DNA from 4 places in the Cytobacillus sp. SAFR-174 genome. Region 4 is predicted to be linked to each of the others. Evidence: riboswitches for the same ligand, from Rfam matches in the RefSeq annotation. Region 4 holds a riboswitch; each other region holds the start of a gene.
The links. A riboswitch is a leader RNA that binds a small molecule or an ion and turns the genes downstream of it on or off. The one in region 4 is predicted to bind thiamine pyrophosphate.
Positions count from the first base shown of each region.

Region 1: it holds a riboswitch for thiamine pyrophosphate, as region 4 does, so the genes downstream of both, tenA (thiaminase II) here and ACTHRG_RS03395 (3-oxoacyl-ACP reductase) in region 4, are expected to answer to the same signal.
Region 2: it holds a riboswitch for thiamine pyrophosphate, as region 4 does, so the genes downstream of both, ACTHRG_RS00120 (ABC transporter substrate-binding protein) here and ACTHRG_RS03395 (3-oxoacyl-ACP reductase) in region 4, are expected to answer to the same signal.
Region 3: it holds a riboswitch for thiamine pyrophosphate, as region 4 does, so the genes downstream of both, ACTHRG_RS15390 (YkoF family thiamine/hydroxymethylpyrimidine-binding protein) here and ACTHRG_RS03395 (3-oxoacyl-ACP reductase) in region 4, are expected to answer to the same signal.

Region 1 covers NZ_JBQCMZ010000010.1:99,221-103,971, forward strand. The annotation lists gene ACTHRG_RS12230 (PaaI family thioesterase) at 1-93, opposite strand, end outside; gene ACTHRG_RS12235 (alpha-hydroxy-acid oxidizing protein) at 256-1,365, shown strand; gene ACTHRG_RS12240 (DUF302 domain-containing protein) at 1,469-1,852, shown strand; TPP riboswitch at 1,922-2,037, shown strand; gene thiW (energy coupling factor transporter S component ThiW) at 2,152-2,640, shown strand; TPP riboswitch at 2,798-2,899, shown strand; gene tenA (thiaminase II) at 2,960-3,649, shown strand; gene ACTHRG_RS12255 (DUF1287 domain-containing protein) at 3,670-4,377, opposite strand; gene ACTHRG_RS12260 (TIM barrel protein) at 4,482-4,751, shown strand, end outside.
Region 2 covers NZ_JBQCMZ010000001.1:20,368-25,118, forward strand. The annotation lists gene ACTHRG_RS00110 (ABC transporter permease) at 1-414, opposite strand, end outside; gene ACTHRG_RS00115 (thiamine-binding protein) at 411-704, opposite strand; gene ACTHRG_RS00120 (ABC transporter substrate-binding protein) at 719-1,723, opposite strand; TPP riboswitch at 1,836-1,944, opposite strand; gene ACTHRG_RS00125 (YkvA family protein) at 2,023-2,436, opposite strand; gene ACTHRG_RS00130 (NAD-dependent deacylase) at 2,584-3,318, shown strand; gene tatA (twin-arginine translocase TatA/TatE family subunit) at 3,421-3,594, shown strand; gene treP (PTS system trehalose-specific EIIBC component) at 3,872-4,751, shown strand, end outside.
Region 3 covers NZ_JBQCMZ010000015.1:3,961-8,711, forward strand. The annotation lists gene ACTHRG_RS15380 (coproporphyrinogen III oxidase) at 1-424, opposite strand, end outside; gene ACTHRG_RS15385 (Cof-type HAD-IIB family hydrolase) at 679-1,545, opposite strand; TPP riboswitch at 1,762-1,863, shown strand; gene ACTHRG_RS15390 (YkoF family thiamine/hydroxymethylpyrimidine-binding protein) at 1,950-2,555, shown strand; gene ACTHRG_RS15395 (ECF transporter S component) at 2,557-3,153, shown strand; gene ACTHRG_RS15400 (ABC transporter ATP-binding protein) at 3,137-4,751, shown strand, end outside.
Region 4 covers NZ_JBQCMZ010000002.1:226,885-231,635, forward strand. The annotation lists gene ACTHRG_RS03380 (CBO0543 family protein) at 1-179, opposite strand, end outside; gene ACTHRG_RS03385 (Cof-type HAD-IIB family hydrolase) at 321-1,070, shown strand; gene ACTHRG_RS03390 (OsmC family protein) at 1,106-1,558, opposite strand; TPP riboswitch at 1,674-1,786, shown strand; gene ACTHRG_RS03395 (3-oxoacyl-ACP reductase) at 1,891-2,652, shown strand; gene thiM (hydroxyethylthiazole kinase) at 2,666-3,481, shown strand; gene thiD (bifunctional hydroxymethylpyrimidine kinase/phosphomethylpyrimidine kinase) at 3,484-4,305, shown strand; gene thiE (thiamine phosphate synthase) at 4,295-4,751, shown strand, end outside.

The DNA.
Region 1 (4,751 bases), on a different contig from region 4:
AGGCTGGATGGGCAAAGTGACTTTCATTTTGCTTTCATTGATTCTTTCGTAATGGAATTTCAGGAATTCATCAAAAGGCTGTTTGATTAGCATTTGCTACACTCCAATTTCTTTTAGTTAAAATGGTTATTCCCGATTTTTTGTGAAATCCCTGCTAATTTGCAGAGAAGAGGCTCCAAAATTATTACATGGTTTCTTAAAATCAAAAAAAGTGATATTATTTTCAATAAATTCAAAAAAAGGCGGGGCTGGAAGATGGCAAAAGTAGAGAATATTAGTTTCGCAGAAAATTTTCCTATTTCATTTAAGGAACTGGAAGAAGAAGCAGAGAAAGTGATGGGGGCTGGCGGATTTGGCTATGTCCAATCAGGAGCCGGCGGGGAAGAAACGCTGAAAAAGAATATCGAATCCTTTGCAAAATACTCAATTGTTCCGAGAATGCTGAGGGATGTTTCATTGCCGGATATAAGTGTGAATTTATTTGGTAAAACGTATCCTTATCCAGTATTCCTTGCGCCGATTGGAATGCAGCGGCTTGAACACAGTGAGGGTGAGCTGGCATCTGCCCGGGCGGCAGCTTCGTTTGGAGTTCCTTTTATTCAGAGCACAGTATCCAGTTATTCCATTGAAGAAATTGCAAAGGCAACAGATTCGAGTCCAAAATGGTTCCAATTATATTGGTCCAATTATGAAGAAGCCTCCTTCAGCATGGTTCGCCGTGCGGAGAAAGCAGGGTATGAGGCAATTGTGTTAACGGTTGATACGGTGATGATGGGATGGAGGGAAGCTGATCTAAGAAACAATTTTTCCCCGTTAAAGATTGGCTATGGAAAAGCAAATTATGAAAGCGATCCAGTCTTTATGGCTTCTCTCCAGGACGGCGATGTCGTACAGGCAATCCTTGATAATATTCATCATCCAACATTAAGCTGGGAGCATATTTCCAGATTAAAAGAGAAAACCAGCCTGCCGATTTTATTAAAGGGCATTCTCCACCCTGAAGATGCCAGGCTGGCCGTTGAAAGAGGGATAGACGGAATCATTGTCTCTAATCATGGCGGCAGACAGCTTGATGGAGTGATTGCGGCGATTGATGCGCTTGAACCGATCGCGAAGGAAGTTAAAGGAAGGATTCCAGTATTGTTTGACAGCGGCATTCGACGAGGTTCAGATGTGGTTAAAGCTCTGGCACTTGGAGCTGACGCCGTTTGTCTGGGACGGCCGTATGTGTACGGCTTGGCCATTGGCGGGGAGGATGGAGTTGAAAAAGTGCTTGCCAACTTTATAGAAGAAACAAAAGTGTCGCTTTCTCTGGCAGGGGTGGGGAGCTTAAAGGATATTGCTGGTCTGCAGTTAATTCGATAAAGCATTCTAACAAAAGCTTGGCATGTTGACAGTTAAGACTGTGTTTATTACTATACCTATAGGGGTACATGATTAATATGCCAATACTAAAGGAGATGCAGTCATGTTCGATTACACAGCTGAAACCGAAAAATCAATTGAAGAAGCGATATCCTCACTGGAAGGAAGTCTGAAGGACGAAAAGTTTGGAGTTCTATGGCAGTTTAATGTTCAGGAGAAGCTGCAGGAAAAAGGCCTGGAATATAACGAGGCATTCCATGTGTTAGAGGTTTGTAATCCGAATGAAGCACATCGCGTTTTAACACAGAATAAAATGGCCGGCTACTTCCTGCCTTGTAAAATTGTCGTTTATGAAGACAAGGGCAAAACGAAAATTGGGATGCCTAAGCCGACAAGTATGATTGAGCTAATCAATGACGAATCTGTTCAAAGCTTCGCAGCAGAAATTGAAGAGCGCTTAATCCAGTGCATCAGGAAAAGTATATAAGTTAAAAGTTTGATGACAGTGCCGGAATAATTTGTTAAGCTTGAAACAGCTTATCAAATTAAATATCTATGTAACTACTAGGGGTGCCCCGAATGTGCGGGCTGAGAGGAAAGCGCTTATAGCTTTCCGACTCTTATGGACCTGATCTGGTTAATGCCAGCGGAGGGAAGTAGGATTTGACAATCTGTCGATTCATATACTTAAACCAAGCCGGGTCCTTTGTGGGGATCCGGCCTTTTTGTATACATACTTCTCATCCTGATAAGCAATCAGGCTGCCCTTTTAGAAAGGAGGTTTAGATGAAAAGAACCCGATTGTTAACTACTATGGCTTTATTTACGGCGATTGGGACACTGGGATCCCATTTGCTCTGGTTCCCGGCAGGTATAGCCAAAGCCTATCCGGTCCAGCATGCGGTGAATGTATTGGCCGCGGTGACGCTTGGCCCCTTGCCTGCAGCAGGCGTCGCTTTTATGATTGCTTTGCTTCGTAATCTGCTTGGATTCGGGACGCTGCTTGCGTTTCCAGGCGGCATGATCGGTGCGTTTTTGGCTGGTGTCCTTTATTTGAAATTCGGCCGGAAAATATGGGCTGTAGTGGGAGAGGTGGTGGGCACCGGCATAATCGGTGCATTGTTTGCCGTTCCATACGCAAAGTTTCTCATGGGCAGTGCAGCTGGTGCATTCTTCTTTGTGCCGCCGTTTCTGGTCAGCAGCATTGCCGGTGCGTCGATAGGCTGGATAGTATTAGCGAAGGTTAAAGAGAAGAATTTGGTTCAGAATATGTGATGATTTTGGGCTGGTAAAGCTAGTTGAGTAAGCAGGTAAGCGAGTGCAGCATAGCAACCTGACTTTATGAGCATTTTCAAGAGTTATGGGCAAAATTCAAAATTTATGAGCGAAAACATCAAGTTAGACAATCGATAAAAAATAATTAATAATGTGAGAAAACTGCTAGGGGCGCTACGGCTGAGATAAGGAGCTTTTCCTTTGTCCCTTGGAACCTGATCTGGATAATGCCAGCGCAGGGAAGCAGTGAGGACCTCAATATAAATCCTCATGCTTTTTCCCCGGCAGCTTCTGTATTTAATTAAGGAGGCTATTTTTTATGACTTTTTCAGAGATACTGCGCAAGGAAAATGAAGATTTGTTTCAGCTGATATTTGAACATCCATTTGTCCAGGGTATCGGGAGAGGGGATGTGCCGAAAGAGGCACTGGCTCATTACATTAAAGCGGACTTTGAGTATTTGAATGCGTTCATGCATATTTATGGGATTGCCATTTCAAAGTCTGCAGAGCGTAAGGATATTGCTTATTTTAATCAGCAAATAGAATTCGTATTGAACAGCGAAGTACATCCCCACCATAATTTTTGCCAGCAGATTGGCGTGGATTACGAAGCATTGCAGGGTTATCCGCTCCCGCCAACAGCTGATCATTATGTTAAGCACATGATGTATCATGCCCACACAGGCGGCATGGGTGAAATCCTTTCTGCATTATTGCCTTGTCCATGGACTTATTGGGAGATTGGGCTTGAGCTCATGAAGCAATATGAGCCAGATGAGAACCATCCGTTTTATCCGTGGATCTCTTTTTATGCAAATTTAAGGGTCGAAGCTGTGACCATGAATATGAGAAACCGTTTGGATGAGCTTGCTGATGCGGCATCACCGGAAGAAAGGCAGCGAATGAAGGACGCTTTCCGAAAAAGCTGCCAGCTGGAGCTTGGCTTCTGGGAGATGGCTTATACCTGCGAAGAGTGGCCGGCGGGCAGTCCGGCGGCAGTAAGATAAGAAAAACGCCTGCATCTGCTTTATGGCAGCGCAGGCGTTTTTTCAAAATCCCATCTGTAATGAGCGGTAATGGGAGTCTTAAAAGAAGATAGTTTTACTTCTGCTGCAAATGGTGTGGAGTTATGTATCACGTATGGAATGCCATCCTTCGTCCGCTTGTCAGATATGATTGCCGCATGGTCGAATTTAGGGGAAAGAAAAACCACGATGTCACCCGGCTGCCATTGCTTAAGGTTCTTAACATCTCCTGGAATCAGTTCTGTTGTTAATGACATTGCGAACCGGCTAAAAAAGATATTCTGGTTTGGCACCCTTCTGAAATCAATGTTCGGGTCAGGCTTGCCCTGGACTCTTGAATACAAGTCCGTATTCCCGGCGATATCCTGATCAATAAGATCCTTTATGATTACATCAGCTCCTTGGAATCCTCTCCATATCACGTCTGTACAGACACCTTCGCCATCGGGCGGATAGCCTCCCGCATAGTAGGCACTTTTATATGGCGTGCGCTGTTCCACTTCTTTTCTGGCTGTCTGGACCATATCAAGCGGATCAGCAATGCCGTTTTGATTTGAATCGGCCTGTGAGTAATCAGAGGGCACCTCCAGTTTCTTTGCAATTGGATTTCCAAAATGAATGCCGATGGAATCCAGAATAATTCCGCTCCGGAAAAAAAGAATGAATAATAACATTACTCCAATTATTGATGTAAATACCTTTTTAAACATAAAGTACACCTCACCTATTTTACTGAATAGACGGCATTATTTCCCAATAAGTTACATGAAGGTATGATAAGATTGTTATAACAATTCATAAGAGAGGGGATATAATGGTTCATAAAATAGGGGTATCAGGAAGCGTCATTTTGTCAGACAGCAAGCTGTTTCATAAACTTTTTAAAAGTTATTTGCCGCATATTGAGATAGGGGAATTTCAAGATGAGGAATCCTTTCAATGCTTTATTGAATTGCTGGGCAAAACAAACAAAAGCTTTGGTCTTCATTCGCCTCTTTTCCGGGGACAAAGCAAATACGATCTTCTGGAAAAGGTCAGTATGAATCCAGAGGAAGCCTGGATCCAGTTAGAGGCGGAAGTGGAA
Region 2 (4,751 bases), on a different contig from region 4:
TGCTGCAACAGTAATGGGGAAGAAGCATACCAGCGTAATGACAATAAGTTTTGGAAGTATGCCAAATCCAAACCATACAACCAGTAAAGGAGCCAGAACAATTATTGGCACATTTTGTGAAAGGATGAGAAGCGGGTAAACAGACTCCCTTATAAAAGGTAATAAGTGCAATATTACAGCTGTAAGCAATCCGATGACAGTGCCAATGGCAAATCCCCATAATGAAAGCAGGACTGTCGATTGAAGATGCGGGCGGAATCCATCCCAGCCTAAAACCCCCTCCTGAATGATATCGGTCGGGGGAGGCAGGAGCCAGACAGGGACCTCTGCCAGATTTACCGCCACTTCCCAAAGAATGAATAAAAGGAGGAGAACCGCAGCCGGCCTCCACCCTTTTCTGAATACATTGATCATGGACGGTACTTCTCCGTTAAATCACTCATTTCAATTCCATCGGGCTGATAGAGAATCTTAACCTGTGAGATTACATTGCTGCTTCCTTTTTCAATCATTTTTCTGTTCATATCAGCAATGATTTTCAATAAATGTTCTAAATCGCCTTCCATCGTTGTTTCGAGTGGATGCACTTCGAACTTAACACCGGATTGCTGAATGACACTGATTGCTTCATCAACGTACGGGATAACACTTTCCCCATCTTTAGTTTTTGGAATGATTTGAATGCTTACAAGTGCGTTTGCCATTTCATAAACTCTCCTTATTCCGGCAGGAAATCATTTGTAAATGCTTTGCCGGCATCTAATTCTTTATCTAAAAGACCATTTTCATGCATCCAGTCTGCATAGTTTTCCCAGACCTCAAGCTTTTGTTCTCCCCATCTGGCAGCATCGTCCTGATAGCGCGGGGATAGCCACTCCTGGCTCTTTTTGACCAGTTCGCTGTCCAGGTCAGGAGCATTCTTTAACAAAATATCAGCTGCTTCCTCAGGCTGGCCGATTGCAAATTCATATCCTTTGGCTGCAGCTTTTACAAATGCTTTGACAGTATCCGGATCATCTGCAATCATTTTTTCACTCGTTGCCAGAACAGGCGTGTAGTAATCCAGTTTTTCTGAGTAGTCTGTGAGGTAGACCATGTTAATCTTTTCCCCCCGAAGCTCAGCTTCTACACCTGTCCATCCGTAATAAATCCATGCGAAGTCTATATCTCTTTTAACCGCTGTAAAAAAGTCTGCATCTCCCATGTTCACAATTGATACCTTATCAGCATCGGCATTTTCCTTCTTCATTAGGGAGTCAATTACTGATTTTTCTACAGGAGCTCCCCACCCGCCATACGTTTTTCCTTCAAAGTCTTTCGGTGATTTAATGTTTTTTTCAGCAGGGGATGCAAAACCGGAAGTGTTGTGCTGAATGACAGCCGCTATTGATACCAGCGGCACACCCTGTACACGGGCTTCCGTGATGCTTTCCTGATAGCTGACACCGAAATCAGCCTTGCCTGATGCCGTCAATTGATCTGCACCTGCTTCACCTGGCATGATAATCTCGACATCGAGCCCTTCTTCTTTAAAATAGCCTTTTTCTTTTGCGGCATATAAGCCGGTATGATTGGTATTTGGCGTCCAATCCAGTACGACAGTAACTTCTTTCAATTCTTGTTTGCTGCCTGGATCTTCATTTCCAGTCTTAGCATCCTGGCCGCTGCCGGCACAGCCGGATAACAGCAGCATCGCAGAAATAACTGCTATACACTTTTTCATACAGAAACCTCCCAAAAAAGCTTTATGTAGTAAGGAAAGTTGATATTAGTCTGCCCAGAAAATAAAAAACGCCCCGGCATAATACCGGGACGCATATAAAAAACAATTTATTTTTGTTTAAGAATATGTTCCCTACGCCGGTATTAGCCAGATCAGGTTCAAAGGGTCAGCATCTTAAGGATGAAGTCTCAACCGGCACACCGGTTCCCCTACATTTCTTGCTATTTAATTTTAACAGGCATGAATACTTTCCATGATTTATTATAGCAGACATTATCAAAATGGGCACCATTTGAAAATTATTTCATTTCAATAGTCCGGCTCTCTTTCCATGTTTTGAATTTCTCAAGTTCACCTGTAATCTGACTGACGGCAAAACCAAGTACTGCTGCATCATCGAGGATACCCATTCCAATTAAAAAGTCTGGAACCAGGTCGATAGGAGAGACAAAGTATAGGATGGATGCAATAATAAAGATAATTGATTTTTTGGAGATATGCCGGTAATCGCCTTTTGACCATGCCTTAACTAAATCGATCAGCAGCTGAAACTTTTCCCATATATCACTTAACGAAGATTTGTTTTTCTCAGCTTTAAGTGTAGCCTTTTTTAGCAGGCCTTTTGTTTTTTCAGGATCATCCGCATAGCGTTTTGCTCTGGAAGAAAATTTTTTATAGCCGTCCTTATAGTCTTTCGTTTCTATTTCAGGCATAGCCATCACTCCTATATTGATAATTCGTATAAACAATTATAATCTATTATTTACCGCATACCGGACATGACATAAACATTTAAACAGGAGAAAAAAATGGAAACAGCCTTCAAAGCTGTGACAATATTTTAGTGGGAGCTGGTATTTGTGCTTGAGAAATGGCTGAAGGAATCAAATTATACAGTAATACTATCTGGAGCAGGAATGTCAACGGAAAGCGGGCTGCCTGATTTCAGGTCAGCCAATAATGGCTTATGGAACGGGAAAGACCCTGGGAAAATTGCCAGTACTGAAGCATTGAATGAAAATGTGAAGGAGTTTATAGAATTTTATCGGCACCGGGTAATCGGGCTTAAGGAGTGCAGCCCCCATAAAGGCCACTATATTCTTGCTGATTGGGAAAAGAGAGGCATTTTAAAGAGTATTATCACCCAGAATGTGGATGGATTTCATCGGCTGGCGGGAAGTGAAAATGTATCAGAGCTTCATGGGAATCTGCAGACACTCCATTGCCAGAAATGCAAAAAAGAGTTCCCGAGCGAGGGATATTTGCATGGACACGTTCAATGTAATTGCGGGGGGCTGCTTCGTCCTTCAGTAGTTCTGTTTGGGGAAATGCTGCCTGAGCAGGCTTTAGATTTTGCAGCGGCAGAATCAGAAAAGGCAGAATTATTTATTGTTCTGGGATCATCCCTGACTGTGACACCAGCCAATCAGTTTCCGCTGATAGCAAAACAAAACGGAGCAAAACTGGTGATTATTAATATGGAACCCACTGATTTTGACTTTTATGCTGATGAGGTGATCCATGAGCGCAAAATTGGTGAGGTTCTCAAAGAACTTGATCGTGCTTTTAAACAGCGGGAGAATGAAGATTCATAAAAATAGCCCTCATACTATGATTTTTTGAGTCAATCCCCTATAATGGACAATGAACATGATTACTGCTGTTTCAAGCGATATGATATATAAGGAGTGTTCAGCATGTTATCAAACATCGGTATTCCAGGCTTAATTCTCATCCTGGTTCTTGCTCTTATTATTTTTGGTCCTAAAAAACTTCCTGAAATAGGGAGAGCATTCGGGGAGACCTTAAAAGAATTTAAGAAATCTACCCGTGATCTCACTAAAGATGATGATGATGATAAAAGAAAATAGCCTACTGGTTTAGAACCGGCTTTGCAGACGATTAGTCTCGAAGCCGGTTTTTCTATTTTATGGCTTTCGAACCGAGTGAATGGGTATATAAAATGGAAAAGAAAAAATAGTTGACTAACATGTATATACAAGATAAAATGAAAGCGTAAACAGTTCATGTATATACAAGTTTGTTTGTGTGTAATGGATAGATTTATAAAAATCGAGAACGATAAATAAGAACCTTATAACTGTTTTTTTCTTTAATATGAAAACGGTAACAGGAGGAGAGAGTAGAATGGCCACAAATAAAGAGTCAGCAGAGCAAATCGTAGAAGCTATCGGGGGCAGGGATAATATCGCTGCGGCCACTCATTGTGTAACAAGGCTGCGTTTTGCATTAAAAGATGAAGGAAAAGTCAATAAAGAAAAGCTCGAAGATATTGATATTGTAAAAGGTTCATTTTCCACCAATGGCCAATTCCAGGTTGTGATTGGGCAAGGCCTTGTTGATAAAGTATATAAAGAAATGACAGATGCAACCGGTATTGGCGAATCGTCAAAAGAAGAGACCAAAAGTGCAGCTGCCGAAAACTTAAATCCCCTGCAGCGTGGAATTAAAACACTGGCTGATATTTTTATTCCAATCCTCCCGGCTATCGTAACAGCTGGTTTGCTTATGGGAATCAACAACATTATGACAGCGCCGGATATTTTCTTCGATGATAAGTCGTTTGTTGAAGTTTATACAAACTGGGCTGATCTGGCGAGCATCATTAACCTGATTGCCAATACTGCTTTCGTATTTCTTCCAGGCCTGATTGGATGGAGTGCTGTAAACCGGTTTGGCGGCAGTCCGCTTCTTGGTATGGTGCTTGGTTTGATGCTGGTGCACCCGGATCTTTTAAATGCATGGGGCTATGGTGCAGCAGAAGAAGTGCCGAAGTGGAATTTATTTGGTCTTGAAATTGAAAAAGTAGGTTACCAGGGCCAGGTGCTGCCTGTATTATTTGCTTCATATGTTTTGGCTAAGATAGAAGTATTTCTGCGAAAAAGAATTCCTGATGCGTTTCAGCTTCTGACTGTCGCGCCAATCGCTTTGCTTATTACTGGATTTCTTTCTTTTATTGCCATCGGACCAATTACATTCACGATCGGCAGCTGGATTACAAATGGGG
Region 3 (4,751 bases), on a different contig from region 4:
ACTCTTCCTTCAGCTGCTGATGAGCTTCCTTGAGAGGTGTCTGATTCTGCATGGCACGGTGAAGCAATTTTGTGGGACGGACTCCGGTCAGAATCCCCCACTTTTGAGTAATGCCAGTCCAGTCCTGCAAAACAGTCAGGTATACATGTGATACTGCATTCTTAACTTGCCTGAAAGTCTCTTTTTCTGACTCAGCCGGAACAAATTCCTTTTCAAAATTGGCTGTAAGGTTCCTGCTGTCTTTATCAGTAAGCTTTGCAATGGCTTTAATGCGATCTCCTTGCTCAAGCTGAAAAGAAATTGTCAAATCTGCTGCAGCATTCTTACCAAGCACCACTTCACATTCTTCAAAAAAGAGGTTCCCGATCAGCCGAAGCGGCCGATGGAACCGTTCATCCTGTATGCCTAAAATTGAAATGTTCAAATCTATCACCTTTTTTTAGAAAATATAATAAATCTGCCGGTGTTTCATCTCACTGACGGCAGCTGCAGAGTCTTTATTATTCATGTTGACAAACTCCTTTTAGTGTACAGAAATGGGGAAACAAGGTCAATATCAGGGAAGTGAATCCCATTGGATCGCTTTGTTTATTTCCCTCTCTTTTTCTCTTTCTCTTTATCCAATGCCTGAATCAAAAAGAGAGCCCATCTGCCTGACTGGACTCTCTTTCATTCATTTTATTTTAACAGATTCATTTTCTTCAGGAAATCGATTGGATGCTGTTTGCGGAAATGTTCTTTAACCATGTAGCTTACGCCGCTCTGGTCATTGGATCGTGTCAGCCAGTCTGCTGCTTTTTTTACTTCTGCCGGGGCATTGCCCATTGCCACACCCAGACCGGCGGCTTCAATCATTTCCAGATCATCTCCAGAATCTCCTATAACGACCATTTGATTTCTGGAAATCCCAAGGTGCTCACATAAATAGAGCAAACCATTCAGCTTTGAAACTCCGGCAGGAACAATGTCCATCCTCAGATCATTCAGTTTAATGACTTCCACATTTTCAAACATGCCCCAAATGGCTGTCTTAGCATCCTCAAGGTCTTCTTTATCTTCAAAGTACACTTCAATTTTCGGCGGTGTAACAGGCTCATCTAAAATGGTGTCACTTAATGAATCCACAAACTGCTGGGAATAAAAAATGGGATCACCGGTTGTAAAAACAGTTTTAGCAAGCATATTGGTATTGAGCTTCGTTTTGTTGGCAAGGGAATATTTTTCGTGCACCAGCCTGATTTGACAGGTAAAGCCTTCAAGCAGGCGCACGATTTCAAACGTTTCATCTTCTTGAATCCTTTTTACAAAGATCGGCTTTTCCTGGGAAGCTGCAATATATGCCCCCCTGTGGGTGACCAGCAAAGAATTGATTTTCAATGCTTTAGCCACTTTTTTCGCGGATGGAAAGCTTCTGGACGTAACAAGTGTTACATAGATCCCCTTTTGCTGCACATATTCTATCGCTTCTTTTGTTGATTTATGAAGTCTTCCATTTGATTGGAGTAGTGTTCCGTCTATGTTTAAAGCAAGCATTCTGTATATCATCCAATTTGCCCCCTATTCTCGGTGTAAAATTGTCCTATTACACTTTTATGAAGGGAAGGACTTGATTAGAACATAACATGGACAATGTGGAAATATATTTTCATAGCTTAAGATCTTAATGATTTTCCGATCATGAGATATAAAAATGATAAATTATTCATTTACATTTTGTTTGCTCCGTATTAAGATGGAGTCATAAAAAAACTGCATATCCAAGTTTTGCACTAGGGGAGCTTTTTGGCTGAGAAGAACAATCCGTTCTGACTCTTATCACCCGATCTGGATAATACCAGCGTGGGGAAGTGCAGGTGAACGGCTATCATTCTAGTGTATTGATACATTCAACTGCATTTCCTTATGGGAATGCAGTTTTTTATTTTCATTATTACTAGGAGGATGGCAAAATGCAGGGAAATTTTTTATGTGGAACTAGTGAAATTACAGGGTGCAGGTTTTCAATTTACCCAATGACTGACAGGTTTGCAGATGTTATTTTATCAGCTCTAAAAGAAGTGGACAAGAGTAAGGTATGGATGGAAACAGATGATGTGAGCACCTGTGTGCGAGGCAGGTCTATTCATGTTTTCGATGTGGTCAAAGCTATTTATCTTGAAGCAGTTAAGCATGGAGACCATGTAGTGTTTAACGGCACTTTTTCAAATGGATGTCCCGGTGATACTGCAGGCGATGCTTATCTTGCTGAAAATGAGGAACGGGCGAATGAAGAATCAGCAGCAGGGATCAGCCAGGAAGTCGCTGTCCAGTTCGCCCTTTATCCGATGGGTATTCCTGATTACATGAACGTTATTATGGACCAGGTCGAGCTCGCAGCGAATCGGGGAACTTTTACTAAAGGGGTGCATTATGCTTCAAGACTAGATGGAGATGCACACGCTGTGTTTAAAACACTTGAGGATGCTTTTGAAAATTGCAAGAAAAGCGCTTCTACGCATATTGTTATGACGGTGAATATGTCAGCCAATAGTCCTTCCAAAAAGGGGGCTGAGTAATATGCTCGACAAGTGGAAGCTTCGTGAGGTCATTGTCCTGTCTGTACTCGCAGTTGTGTTTGCAGTTGTTTACCTGGTGTTCATGCACTTTGGCAACGTGCTATATGGAATGTTCGGCTTAATTGGCTATGATCTTATTTTTGGCATTTGGTTTATTGTTTCGATCATCGCAGCGTACATAATCAGAAAACCCGGTGCAGCCTTTTTATCGGAAACCATCGCTGCAGCCATTGAAGTCATGATCGGCAACGCAGTTGGTCCCCGTCTGATTCTGTCAGGGATGATTCAGGGGATTGGAGCGGAAGCTGTTTTTGCGGCCACGAAATGGAATAATTACCGGACATGGGTTTTAATTGCTGCAGGCATGGGTTCTTCTGTTACTAGTTTTATTTGGGGCTATTTCATTTCCGGCTATACGGCCCTCTCACCCGGTTATGTAACGGCTATGTTTTTTGTGAGGCTGATCAGCGGTGCTTTACTAGCTGGATTGCTGGGCAAATGGCTGAGCGAGAGCCTTGCGAAAACCGGGGCATTGAACAGCTTTCCAATTGGAAAAGAGCTGAAAAGGGGAAAACCGGAAAATGGAATTACAGGATAACCGGCATATATTAATAACTGAACAGCTTTCCTTCAGGTATGAAGATGTGAAAAAACCAATTATAAAAAATGTGCAATTCAGCCTTTATCCAGGGGAAGCAGTTCTATTATTGGGCCCAAGCGGCTCGGGAAAAAGCACACTTGCTTTCTGCTTAAATAAGTTGTATCCCGAGGCCGTTGATGGCAAATTGGACGGGACTATTTCATTCAAAGGAAAGATGATGGAAGAGTTCGGCCCTGGCGAAATTAATCAGCACATTGGCATTGTGTTTCAGGACCCTGAAAGCCAATTTTGCATGACCACAGTCGAGGATGAGCTGGCATTTGGGCTTGAGAATTTGAAAACACCTCCTGAAGAAATAGAGAGTAAGATTGATGAAGCATTGGAGCTTGTTCATCTTTTGCCATATAAACATTCCTTAATCCACACTCTTTCCGGGGGCCAAAAGCAAAAGCTTGCACTGGCATGTGTTTTATCATTAAAACCGGATATCCTGATTTTGGACGAACCGACAGCAAATCTGGACCCTGCTTCAAGCTATGAACTTACCCGCATCATCAAAGAGCTTAAAGAGAACCAGGCATTTTCTCTTCTAATAATTGAGCACAGGCTGGATGATTGGATTGATTTGACCGACCGCTGCGTGGTGCTAAACCGGGATGGCGAAATTTTATTTAATGGAAGCACCGCAGAATGCTTTAATCAATATGCAGAAGAACTTCTGCATGAGGGCATCTGGCTGCCAAGCGCGGTTAGAGCCGGCCTATCAGGAAAAAAAGAAGGTATTTACAAAGGGGAAAAACTCCCGTTAACTGATCGGGAATTAATCGCCGGATTTGCAAATCCCTTTAGCGCACTTCAGAATTTAGACAACCGGAAGAACAAACACCAAGCTCTTGAAGAGCAGATCATCCTATCAGCAGAGAACCTATCTTTTAATAAAGCTGGTAAGGACTTGCTAAGAAATATTAGTTTTTCAGTAAAAAAAGGCGAATTTGTGGCAATTGCCGGTTCAAACGGATCAGGAAAAACAACGCTTTCCAGACTGCTGGCTGGTCTATATACCCCTTCCAAAGGCAAAATTCTTTTTTATGACCGCCCTCTTTCCCAATGGAAGGAGCAGAAGTTAAGACAGAAATCAGGTTACGTTTTTCAAAATCCCGAACACCAATTTATTGCTGATTCTGTCTTTGATGAAATTGCTTTTAGTCTAAAGATACAGCAGATTCCTGATGCCGATATTCAAAAAACAGTTGAGGCTGCTCTTCTTCAAGTGGACTTGCTCCAGTACGCTGACATGCATCCTTTTTCCTTAAGCCAGGGGCAAAAGCGGCGGCTTAGTGTCGCATCAATGCTTGTGAATGACCAGGAACTGCTCCTCCTTGATGAGCCAACCTTTGGACAGGATGCCAGGACGTCCGGGGAGCTTATGAAGCTATTGGTAACAAAAATTCAATGCGGAGGTTCCGTGGTGATGATCACCCATGACATGGAAATCCTCCATTCCTATGCGGACAAAGTGGTTGTTCTTTCAGAAGGAGAGAAGATTTACGAGGGTTTGCCTGATGCATTATGGAAGAAAGATGAGATTATGAAAA
Region 4 (4,751 bases):
AGCCATTCGGCCGTAATGCCTCTAAAAGCCCAGAGAGTATGATTAAAATAGAGCATATTATAGGTAAGGTTAATCGCAATAAAGTACAGCACAGTCGGGTATTGTTTTTTCCATTGTGACCAATCAATAAAGCGGTAAGCAAACAAAATCCATACAGCAATAACAAGTATCAGATACATAGGACATCACCTTTAATATTTATACATACAGGTATTGCCATATTTTTAAAAAATATTCACCTGAAAATCACCGTCTTTGAAGGATAGCCGGGTTAACTATATAATGGCTTTATTGTGTTAATAGAAGAAAGGGAGAGGATCATGACAGAATCAAAAATTTCACCGCAGATAAAATTAATCGCTCTCGATATGGATGGAACTTTATTAAATTCCAGAGGGGAAATTCCTGAAGAGAACCGTGCAGCCATAAAAGAGGCGAAGGAGAAAGGAATCGAAGTCATTTTGAGCACCGGAAGATCAAGGCTCACAGCAGGCGATCATGCCGATTCCCTGGAATTAAACTCCTATTTAATCACGGTTAATGGCAGTGAAATATTCGGCCCTGATGGAGAATCAATTTCTAGAGCTCCCGTTGATTCCAAAGTTATGGAATGGATGTGGAACTTATCACAGTCACATAAAACCAATTTCTGGGCCACCAGCTGCGAACGGGTATGGAACAACGAAATGCCGGAGAATATCCATGACCATGAGTGGCTCAAATTTGGATTTGATATATCAGATGATGCAGTCAGGGAACTGATTCATAACGAGCTGCAGTCAAAAGGCGATTTGGAAATTACTAACTCAAGCTTAACCAATATTGAAGTCAATGCTCTGGGCATCAATAAAGCGAAAGCGATCCAGAAGGTAACAGAGATTCTTGGCATTTCAATGGAAAATGTAATGGCCATGGGAGACAGCTTGAACGATATTGCCATGATTGAGGAATCAGGCTGGGGAGTAGCAATGGGAAATGCCCAGGAAATCGTGAAAGAAACAGCCGATGCTGTGACGGGAACCAATGATGAATCCGGTGTTGCACAGGCAATCCGAAAATGGGCCCTATAGGGAACAAAAACCGGCTATCATGCCGGTTTTTTGGTTTACTTCATTGACCTAAGAATGGTTTCCTCTAATTTGACTTCTACATTCCCTTTAATTGCCCTTGAAATCATGCAGGATGCTTCAGCTTTTTGTGCAAGCTTTCGGGCAAGTGCAAGGTGCTTTTCATCGGCATCTGCCTTCAGTACGATAACCGGCCGATGAATGATTTTCCTGTAGGTGATCACACCATTGGTCACATCCACAACACCGACGGATTCCATCGTTAGGTCATCTTTCTCAATCCGGCTGCGTTCCATCATGGCTGCCAGGGTAATAATATAACAAGTTGCCGCCGCCCCCAGAAGCATTTCATCCGGATTGGTTCCGATTCCAGGACCGTTCATTTCCGGAGGGATAGATACCTTAGTTATAAGCCCGCCTGTTTCAATTTCACCCACATCATTGCGAAGGCCAGGCCAATGTGCTTTTAAATGAAAATGGTGTTCAGCCATATTTGAATCCTCCAAGTTATGTATTTCTACTTACACATTAAAGAGGAACAGGCAGAATTGCAAGACTTTACAGATTTCACGTTTCAGGCTAAGATAAAAACAGCCAACTTAATAGTTTTACTGCTAGGGGTGCCCGATGCTCGCGGGCTGAGAAAGAAACCGGACTGTTTTTTACCCTTCGGACCTGATCTGGATCATACCAGCGTAGGAAAGTAGTAATTGCGGGGAACGACGTTCTTTCTCTTAGATTATTCAGCCAGGTCCAATTTCGGATCTGGTTTTTATTTTGTTCTCAAAACAAATGAATTGGCTATCAATAAGGAGGATTTTCTATGAATCTTAACGATCAGATTGTCATTATTACAGGCAGCAGCAGAGGGTTGGGCAAAGAAACAGCAAAATCATTCGCGAGAGAAGGGGCGAGAATTGTCATTAACTATTTCCATAGCGAGGAAAAAGCCTATGCTCTGCAGAAGGAAATTGGCGAATCAGCCATTGCCATTCGTGCTGATGTTCGGGACAGAGTTCAAGTGAAATCCATGTATGAAAAAACGAAGGAACACTTTGGAGCCCCCATTACAACCATAGTCAATAATGCACTTGTGAATTTTCAATTTGACCCTATTTCAAAAAAAGATGCAGAAACAATTAAATGGGACGATTACAAAAATCAGCTGGAAGGTGCAATTCTAGGAGCATTGAACACAGTTCAGGCAGGTCTTGACGATATGAAAAAACAGGAGTTTGGCAGGATAATATCGGTCGGCACCAACCTATTCCAGCATCCAGTTGTACCCTATCATGACTATACGACCAGCAAAGCTGCTTTATTAGGCTTCACCAGAAATATGGCGAATGAGCTGGGCCAATATGGAATTACTGCAAATATGGTATCAGGCGGTTTGTTAAAAACGACAGACGCCAGTGCTTCGACCTCTAAGGAAGTCTTTGAAATTATCGAAAACTCTACTCCATTAAGAAAAGTCACAGATCCTGCAGAAGTGGCAGATGCGATAGTCTTCTTCGCCTCTCCCTGGGCAAGGGCAGTTACAGGACAGAATTTGGTTGTGGATGGCGGACTAGTTATGAATTAAAGGAGGATTCTAAATGAATATTCAGGAGATTAGCAGTCTATTAGATAAAGTAAGAGAGTCAAACCCTCTGGTACATAATATCACCAATGTGGTGGTAACCAATTTTACTGCCAATGGCCTGCTGGCAATAGGGGCATCACCTGTAATGGCATATGCGCATGAAGAGGCGGGTGATATGGCTAAAATCGCCGGGGCACTGGTTCTCAACATGGGAACACTGACTGAAAAAGAAGTGAAAAGTATGCTTATCGCAGGAAGGTCTGCCAATCAGCATGGTGTGCCGGTAATCTTTGACCCGGTTGGTGCCGGCGCGACAGCTTATCGAACAGAAACAGCCAATAGAATAATGGAAGAATTAGATATTAGCATCATAAGAGGCAATGCTGCAGAAATTGCCAATGCTGCAGGACAGCAATGGAATATTAAGGGCGTCGATGCCGGAGAAGCAGAAGGAAACACTTCAGATCTTGCAAAGTCGGCAGCAAATAAACTTGGTGCAGTCACCGTCATTACAGGGAAACAGGACATCGTTTCAGATGGACATTCCACTTTTACGGTCAACAATGGCCATCCCCTGTTAACGAAAGTAACAGGTGCCGGATGTCTTTTGACTTCTGTCATTGGAGCTTTCGCTGCTGTTGAAAAGGATCCAGTAAAAGCGGCAGCTGCTTCATTGGTCGTGTATGGCTCTGCCGCCGAAATCGCTGCAGAAAAAACGGATGGCAGGGGCCCGGGCACTTTCCAAATAGAGTTCTTGAATAGCTTATATACTATTTCAGCCGCAGATGTTGAGTTGCGCGGCTCTTTTAGTCAGATAGGAGGGGAATAACTATGAAGGTGAATAAAGCCTTAACCATAGCAGGATCAGACAGCGGCGGCGGTGCGGGTATTCAGGCAGATTTAAAAACCTTTCAGGAACTCGGCGTTTTCGGCATGTCAGCGTTAACTGCCGTAACTGCCCAAAACACCAGGGGAGTGCAGGGAGTTTATCCAATGACCCCAGATGCTGTTGCGTCCCAATTGCAATCCATTGGAGAGGATTTATGGCCGGATGCAGTCAAGACAGGAATGCTCTTCAGTGCAGAGATTATCGAAAGGGTTTCAAAGGAGATTGCGAAATACGGCTGGAACAAAATCGTCATTGATCCGGTGATGATTGCAAAGGGCGGAGCTAGCCTTCTGCAGACTGAAGCCATTTTAGCGATGAAAAAGCTTCTGATTCCCCTCTCAATGGTCATCACACCCAATATACCCGAGGCGGAGGTTTTAACGGACACTGCCATTCGCTCAATGGATGATAAACGGAAGGCAGCAAAAGAACTGTATAGGCTTGGTGCGAAACATGTCATCATTAAGGGCGGTCATGAGGAGGGAAAAATGGCTGCCGATCTATTATTTGACGGTGAAGGTTTTACCGAATTCAAGAGTAATAGAATCCAAACAGCCAACACACATGGGACAGGCTGCACTTTTTCTGCTGCAATCACAGCCGGCCTCGCTGACGATCTTTCTGTGCCACAGGCTGTTGATCGCGCAAAGCAATTTATTCAGGCAGCAATAGAAAATGACTTAAGAATTGGCAGCAGTCATGGACCAACCAATCATTGGGCTTATAATTTGAAGAAAAAGGAGAGCTTCATATATGGAAGTTAACCCTAAGCAAATACGAAACTGGCTTAAAGTGTATTTCATAATGGGGACCGTAAATTGCCGCTATAAGCCTGAAAATATTCTCCGGTCAGCGATTAAAGGGGGCATATCCCTGTTTCAATTCCGTGAAAAAGGTGCAGGATGCCTGCACGGCAAAGAGAAGGAATCTCTTGCAAAAAGGCTTCAGGCAATCTGCAAAGAGAGCAATATTCCTTTTATTGTAAATGATGACATTGAATTGGCACTTAGTATCAACGCAGATGGCGTCCATATAGGCCAGGAGGATGAACCGGCAGATGTGGTCCGCAGGAAAATCGGCAGCAAAATCCTTGGCGTCTCCGTGCATAATATGCTTGAAGCAGAAGCAGCAATCCGGCAGGGGGCAGATTACCTGGGCATTGGCCCTATTTATCCGACAAGCACAAAAAAAGATGCCAAAGCCGTTCAGG